Regions from separate parts of the Streptomyces sp. NPDC029674 genome, predicted to be linked through region 2. Evidence: predicted binding sites of a transcription regulator. Region 2 holds the regulator's gene; the other holds the start of a gene.
What was found. The regulator HrcA, encoded in region 2, represses chaperone genes, less so after heat shock. The targets are predictions, from matches to a motif close to TTNGCACTCNGNNNNNCNGAGTGCNAA.
Positions count from the first base shown of each region.

Region 1: the regulator HrcA is predicted to act here: its motif matches at 1,015-1,041, upstream of groL (chaperonin GroEL).

Region 1 covers NZ_JBJDPY010000003.1:175,858-179,928, forward strand. Annotated here, with positions in the region: gene ACI2L3_RS08240 (MoaD/ThiS family protein) at 1-228, shown strand, start outside; gene ACI2L3_RS08245 (cold-shock protein) at 648-851, shown strand; gene groL (chaperonin GroEL) at 1,170-2,795, shown strand; gene ACI2L3_RS08255 (esterase/lipase family protein) at 2,905-4,071, opposite strand, start outside.
Region 2 covers NZ_JBJDPY010000001.1:441,370-445,440, reverse strand. Annotated here, with positions in the region: gene ACI2L3_RS01965 (MBL fold metallo-hydrolase) at 1-496, opposite strand, end outside; gene hrcA (heat-inducible transcriptional repressor HrcA) at 652-1,668, shown strand; gene dnaJ (molecular chaperone DnaJ) at 1,669-2,808, shown strand; gene ACI2L3_RS01950 (nitronate monooxygenase) at 3,040-4,071, shown strand, end outside.

The DNA of each region.
Region 1 (4,071 bases), on a different contig from region 2:
GGCAAGGCCGAGGTCGCTGCCGAGGGGGCGAATCTGGGTGAGGTCATCGCCGACCTGGAGAAGAACCACGCCGGGATCGCCGCCCGTGTCCTGGACGACCAGGGCAAGCTGCGCCGCTTCGTCAACGTGTACGTGAACGACGACGACGTCCGTTTCGAGCAGGGCCTCGAGACGGCCACGCCGGACGGCGCCGGCGTCTCGATCATTCCCGCCGTCGCGGGTGGCTGACCATTCCGCAAGTACCCTGCGTTATGTGAATTGCCCCCTCCGCGAGAGAAACGGAGGGGGCAATTCTGCATGGTTGAGCGCGGTACAGTTGGGAAGCGTGCTTCGCCGTTAGTGCCGAGTGCATATACGAAGTCGGCCCGGAGCCGACAAGAAGTAGCCAAAGCGCACAGCCCATTTGCTCCTCATGTGGCTTTTGCCTGGCCCGACTTGCCCTGAATTCCGGCGAATTCTCCGCATATTACCGATCGCGCGTGCCCAGAATTCTCGTCCGATTGACCTGTTGCAGACGGCAGTTGGACAGATACATTCAGCGGCGGTCGACGCGTTCCGGCGCACACCCCCAATCAGTGGGGGGTGAGGTCTGACCCGGGTCCGCGAAGTGCGGTCCTGTGCAAGGGCCAGTAATAGGGGAGTTAGGCATGGCTCAGGGCACCGTCAAGTGGTTCAACGCGGAGAAGGGGTACGGCTTCATCGCGGTCGACGGTGGTGCGGATGTTTTCGTCCACTACAGCGCGATCCAGATGGACGGCTACCGCACCCTTGAAGAAGGTCAGCGAGTCGAGTTCGAGATCTCGCAGGGCCAGAAGGGTCCGCAGGCGGACATGGTCAAGCTCGCCGTCTAGCTCGGCGCGATCGACCACCGAAGCAAGCATCGCGAGGGGCTCGTATCCCACCAGGGGTACGGGCCCCTCGTGTGCGTCCGTGCTTGCGTCCATGCTTCCGCGCGCGGGGTGGATCTGGCGGGAGCACCTTGCACTCGTGGGGGTCGAGTGCTAATCATTGGGCTTAGCACTCTCCGAGTGAGAGTGACAGAACTTGGATCGGGTCGGTGAGGTCCGCAGGCCGCGTGGGGCAAGGAACCACACGGCAAGCAGTCCGTCCGTCGCGGGCACCAGCACGGTCCGTTTGCTTTTCCACCCCGTCCGGGAGGACCACTTCACATGGCCAAGATCATCGCGTTCGACGAGGAGGCACGGCGCGGCCTCGAGCGCGGCATGAACCAGCTCGCCGACGCCGTCAAGGTGACCCTGGGCCCCAAGGGTCGCAACGTCGTCCTCGAGAAGAAGTGGGGCGCCCCCACGATCACCAACGATGGTGTCTCCATCGCCAAGGAGATCGAGCTCGAGGACCCGTACGAGAAGATCGGCGCCGAGCTGGTCAAGGAGGTCGCGAAGAAGACGGACGACGTCGCCGGTGACGGCACGACGACCGCGACCGTCCTGGCCCAGGCCCTGGTGCGCGAGGGTCTGCGCAACGTGGCCGCCGGTGCCAACCCGATGGCCCTGAAGCGCGGCATCGAGAAGGCCGTCGAGGCTGTCTCCGGCGCCCTGCTCGAGCAGGCGAAGGATGTCGAGACCAAGGAGCAGATCGCTTCGACGGCCTCCATCTCCGCCGCCGACACGCAGATCGGCGAGCTCATCGCCGAGGCGATGGACAAGGTCGGCAAGGAAGGCGTCATCACCGTCGAGGAGTCCCAGACCTTCGGTCTGGAGCTGGAGCTCACCGAGGGTATGCGCTTCGACAAGGGCTACATCTCGGCGTACTTCGCCACCGACATGGAGCGTATGGAGGCGTCGCTCGACGACCCGTACATCCTGATCGTCAACTCCAAGATCTCGAACGTGAAGGACCTCCTTCCGCTCCTCGAGAAGGTCATGCAGTCCGGCAAGCCGCTGCTGATCATCGCCGAGGACGTCGAGGGCGAGGCCCTGTCGACCCTGGTCGTCAACAAGATCCGTGGCACCTTCAAGTCCGTCGCCGTCAAGGCCCCGGGCTTCGGTGACCGCCGCAAGGCCATGCTCGGCGACATCGCCATCCTCACCGGTGGCACCGTCATCTCCGAGGAGGTCGGCCTCAAGCTGGAGAACGCCGGTCTCGACCTGCTCGGCCGCGCCCGCAAGGTCGTCATCACCAAGGACGAGACGACCATCGTCGACGGCGCCGGTGACAGCGACCAGGTCCAGGGCCGCGTCAACCAGATCCGCGCCGAGATCGAGAACAGCGACTCGGACTACGACCGCGAGAAGCTCCAGGAGCGCCTGGCGAAGCTCGCGGGCGGCGTGGCCGTCATCAAGGCCGGTGCCGCGACCGAGGTCGAGCTCAAGGAGCGCAAGCACCGCATCGAGGACGCCGTTCGCAACGCGAAGGCGGCCGTCGAAGAGGGCATCGTCGCCGGCGGTGGCGTCGCTCTCCTCCAGGCCTCCCAGGTCTTCGAGAAGCTGGAGCTCGAGGGCGACGAGGCCACCGGTGCCGCCGCTGTGAAGCTGGCCCTCGAGGCCCCGCTGAAGCAGATCGCCGTCAACGCCGGCCTCGAGGGCGGTGTCGTCGTCGAGAAGGTGCGCAACCTGACCGTCGGCCACGGCCTGAACGCCGCGACCGGTGAGTACGTCGACATGATCGCCGAGGGAATCCTCGACCCGGCGAAGGTCACGCGCTCTGCCCTGCAGAACGCCGCGTCCATCGCCGCGCTGTTCCTCACCACCGAGGCCGTCATCGCCGACAAGCCGGAGAAGGCGGGCGCTGCCCCGGCCGGCGGCGGCATGCCGGGCGGTGACATGGACTTCTGATCGACCTCTGGTTGATCACTGTCCTCACGTACCGAGGGCGGCACCCCTTCTCAGGAAGGGGTGCCGCCCTCGGGCGTTTCCCGGGTTCCCGGTTTTTCCGGTTCCTGGATTACGGCAGTCGGTCCATGATCCAGTTGCAGAGTTCCTCGGTCACGAGCGTGTGGCCCTCGTTCTGGGAGGCGCAGAGGAATTCGTCCAGTTCGCTCTCCTCCTCGGCGGCGGCCGTGACCGGCGCGTACAGCTTCTCGTGGGTGTCGATGTCGCGCAGGGCGATCGCGCTGACCGTCGGTACGAAGCAGTGCTCGCGGAAGTCCGCCTCGGAGCCGAGGCCGATCAGTGCGGGGATCTTGTTCAGTTCGTCGGCGAGGATGCCGAAGCCCTCCAGGGTGCCGCCCGGGGCGCTGTCGATCTCGGGCAGGCCCGTGGTGCGGATGCGCGGCCTGCGCAGGGTCACCACCCGCAGCTGGGCGACGAGTTGGTCCTCGCCCGCCGACTGCGTGTACAGGTGGGTGCCGGTGATGGCGAGGCCCTTGCCGTGGAAGGCCTGCTCGCCGGCCGGGATGCCGTTGCTCTCACCGATGCGGGAGCCGTTGGCCACGCCGATCTTCTTCGGCCGCGAGGGCCACCGGCCCACCCGGTCCAGCTCGGCGAGGAAGGTGCCGCGCTCCTTGTCCGTCTCGGGGGTGTCGCCCCACTCACTGATGTGCTGCCACAGCAGCTGGCGGGCGGCCGGACTGTTCATCTGGTTCGAGAACGCCGCGTTGAGGCGCCGGATGTAGTGCGCGAACGACTGGAGCGCGATGGGGATCCAGGCGCCGCGGTGCGGGCTGTCGTACGAGAAGTACAGCGCCGTCTGGTGGTCGTTCTCGCCCGTCCCGCCGTCGTGCTCCATCTTCGCGAGCGCGTACCGCGTGACGAGGCCGCCCATGCTGAAGCCGCCGACCGTCAGCGGGTGTTCGCCGTTGCGCCGCGCGATCGTCTCCAGGATCGCGGCCCTCGCGACCTCGGCGTTCTCCAGGATCGAGGCACTCCGCTCGTCGAAGCCGAGCAGGATGACGTCGTAGCCGCGCTGCCGCAGCGCGCTGAGGAACGGGTACGGGCCGCGCTCCAGGATCTCCCACGAGAAGTCCAGCTCGCTCGGCCCGCTGTTGAATCCGTCGCCGAGGATGACGGGCCGCGTCAGGCCCTTCGCCGGGTCGGCGAGGTAGACCCAGGCGGTGCCGCCGGGGAGCGCCCACTCGTCGTTGGGCTGCGGCGCGGCGGCGGGGGCTTCGCG
Region 2 (4,071 bases):
GGACCGCGAGGTCGTGGCCCGAGTGGCCGGGGCCGATGTTGGCGAGCAGCACCTGGACGCCGCCCAGGTCGAGCGTCCACTCCCCGCACACCAGGTGGTGCGGGTGGACCAGGAGGTCGGCCGCCTCCGCCGCCGCGTCCGGGTCCAGGCCGTGGCGTACCGCGTCCGCACGCAGCTCTTCGCGGCCCTTGGCGAAGACCGTGTCGATGCCCACCGCCCCGTACACCTCCACACCGGAGAAGGCGGCCGCCCCGAAGACGTGGTCGAAGTGGGGGTGGGTGAGTGCGAGGTGGGTCACTCTGCGGCCGCCGCCGAGGATGCGCTGGGCCCGGGTCCGCAGGGCCGCGCCCTCGGCCAGGCTCGAACCGGAGTCGACCATGAGGGCCGCGTCGTCCCCGACGACGAGCCCCGCCGTGCAGTCCCAGACGGGCAGACGGCACCGCCCCACGCGCGGCGCGAGCCGCTCCCAGCCCACCGCTTCCCATGCCGGCGTCACGTTCATACGGTGACGCTATCCGCACGCGCGGTGTTCGGCAGCCGCTGTCTTGCCCGGCCCGTACCCGACGGCCGTACACTGACCCTTTGAAAGGCTGGCACTCGCCCGCGGTGAGTGCCAGTCGGGGCTCACGGAGACAGCTGGAGGTGTGCGCGATGCTCAATGAACGCAGGCTCGAAGTGCTGCGCGCCATCGTCCATGACTATGTGGGGACGGAGGAGCCCGTCGGCTCCAAGGCGCTCACCGAGCGGCACCGTCTGGGGGTCTCCCCGGCCACCGTCCGCAACGACATGGCGGCGCTGGAGGAGGAAGGGTTCATCGCCCAGCCGCACACCAGCGCGGGGCGCATCCCGACCGACAAGGGTTACCGCCTCTTCGTCGACAAGCTCGCCGGCGTCAAGCCGATGACCGCTCCCGAGCGGCGGGCCATCCAGAACTTCCTCGACGGTGCCGTGGACCTCGACGATGTCGTGGGGCGTACGGTGCGGCTGCTCGCGCAGCTGACCCGGCAGGTCGCCGTCGTGCAGTACCCGTCGCTCACCAGGTCGACGGTGCGGCACGTGGAGCTGCTCTCGCTGGCTCCGGCCCGGCTCATGCTCGTACTGATCACCGACACGGGACGCGTCGAGCAGCGCATGATCGACTGCCCGGCGCCGTTCGGCGAGAGCGCGCTCGCGGATCTGCGGGCCCGGCTGAACAGCCGGGTCGCGGGGCGGCGGTTCGCGGATGTGCCACAGTTGGTGCAGGACCTGCCCGAGGCCTTCGAGACCGAGGACCGCGGCACCGTCGCGACCGTCCTCTCCACCCTCCTCGAAACGCTCGTGGAGGAGACCGAAGAACGGCTGATGATCGGCGGCACCGCCAATCTCACCCGATTCGGACATGACTTTCCCCTCACCATCCGGCCCGTTCTCGAAGCCCTCGAGGAGCAGGTCGTGCTCCTCAAGTTGCTTGGTGAGGTGCAGGATTCGGGCATGGCCGTACGGATCGGTCACGAGAACGCCCATGAGGGGCTCAGCTCCACGTCCGTGGTCTCGGTCGGCTACGGTTCGGGAAGCGAGGCAGTCGCCAAGCTCGGCGTGGTCGGACCGACCCGCATGGACTATCCGGGAACGATGGGAGCAGTACGCGCAGTGGCACGTTACGTCGGACAGATCCTGGCGGAGTCGTAAGTGGCCACGGACTACTACGCCGTACTCGGCGTGCGCCGCGACGCTTCCCAGGACGAGATCAAGAAGGCCTTCCGGAGGCTGGCTCGTGAGCTTCACCCGGATGTGAATCCGGACCCGAAGACTCAGGAGCGCTTCAAGGAGATCAACGCCGCGTACGAGGTGTTGTCGGACCCGCAGAAGAAGCAGGTCTACGACCTCGGCGGAGACCCGCTCTCCCAGGCGGGCGGCGGCGGAGGCGCGGGCGGCTTCGGCGCCGGTGGCTTCGGCAACTTCTCCGACATCATGGACGCGTTCTTCGGGACGGCGTCGCAGCGCGGCCCCCGGTCGCGCACGCGCCGCGGCCAGGACGCCATGATCCGGCTCGAGATCGACCTCGAAGAGGCCGCCTTCGGGACCACCAAGGACATCCAGGTCGACACCGCTGTGGTGTGTACGACCTGTAGTGGTGAAGGTGCCGCGCCGGGGACGTCGGCGCAGACGTGTGACATGTGCCGCGGTCGCGGTGAGGTGTCCCAGGTCACGCGGTCCTTCCTCGGGCAGGTCATGACCTCGCGGCCGTGCCCGCAGTGTCAGGGCTTCGGCACCGTCGTGCCGACGCCGTGCCCGGAGTGCGCCGGTGACGGCCGCATCCGGTCGCGCCGGACGCTGACCGTGAAGATTCCCGCCGGTGTCGACAACGGAACCCGGATCCAGCTCGCGGGCGAGGGCGAGGTCGGGCCCGGCGGCGGTCCCGCCGGTGACCTCTACGTCGAGATCCACGAGCTGCCGCACGCCGTCTTCCAGCGGCGCGGCGACGACCTGCACTGCACGGTGACGATCCCGATGACGGCGGCGTCGCTCGGCACGAAGGTGCCGCTGGAGACGCTGGACGGCCTCGAGGAGATCGACATCCGGCCCGGCACGCAGTCGGGGCAGTCCGTCCCGCTGCACGGGCGCGGCATCACGCACCTGCGCGGCGGCGGGCGCGGCGACCTCATCGTCCACGTCGAGGTCCTCACGCCGACGAAGCTCGACCCCGAGCAGGAGCGGCTGCTGCGGGAGCTGGCCCAGCTGCGCGGGGAGGAGCGGCCCACGGGGCAGTTTCAGCCGGGGCAGCAGGGGTTGTTCTCCCGCCTCAAGGATGCGTTCAACGGGCGGTAGCGCCTGGAGCGGTGCGCGTTGTTCGTCGTCTGCGGGTCGTGGGGGCTGGTCGCGCAGTTCCCCGCGCCCCTAAAAACAACCGTCCCGCGCCCCTTCAGGGGCGCGGGGAACTGCGCGAGCAACCCGAGACGGCCGGTAGCCGCCGGCGGGGCGCCGTGGGCAGACGGGGGCGCGTACGCCGGGTGCGGGGTGCGATTCGGTGCGGCTCAGAGAGCGTGGCACGATGCGTGCATGTCCTCCGTGCTGACCGATCTCCGTCGCTGTCCGATCGTGCAGGCCCCCATGGCGGGCGGCGCCTCGGGGCCGCAGCTGGCCGCGGCCGTCGCCGAGGCGGGCGGGCTCGGGTTCCTCGCCGCCGGGTACAAGACGGCCGACGGGATGTACCAGGAGATCAAACAGCTGCGGGGGCTGACCTCGCGGCCCTTCGGCGTCAACCTCTTCATGCCGCAGCCCGACACCGCGGACGCCGCGGCCGTCGAGGTCTACCGCAGCCAGCTCGCCGGCGAGGCCACCTGGTACGAGACGGAGCTCGGCGACCCGGACAGCGGGCGTGACGACGGGTACGACGCCAAGCTCGCGATCCTCCTCGACGACCCGGTGCCGGTCGTCTCCTTCACCTTCGGCTGCCCCACCCGCGACGTCCTGGACGCCTTCGCGCGCGTCGGCACCGTGACCGTCGTCACCGTCACCACGGCGGAGGAGGCCCAGGCCGCCCAGTGGGCCGGCGCCGACGCCGTGTGCGTGCAGGGCGTCGAGGCGGGAGGACACCAGGGCACGCACAAGGACAACCCCGAGACGGACGGCTGCGGGATCGGGCTGCTCTCCCTCATCACCCAGGTCCGCGAGACCGTGCAGATCCCGATCGTCGCGGCCGGCGGCCTGATGCGCGGCGCGCAGATCGCCGCGGTGCTCGCGGCGGGCGCGGACGCGGCGCAGCTCGGCACGGCGTTCCTCGTCACCCCCGAGTCGGGCGCCAACCCCCTGCACAAGCAGGCCATGACCAACCCGCTGTTCGTACGGACGGAGCTGACCCGGGCGTTCTCCGGGCGGCCCGCCCGCGGCCTCGTCAACCGCTTCATGCGCGAGCACGGGCCGTACGCCCCCGCCGCCTACCCCCAGGTCCACCACCTCACCAGCGGTCTGCGCAAGGCCGCGGCGAAGGCCGGTGACGCGCAGGCCATGGCGCTCTGGGCCGGGCAGGGCCACCGGCTCGCCCGGGAGCTGCCCGCCGGGCAGCTCGTGGAGGTCCTGGCCGCCGAACTC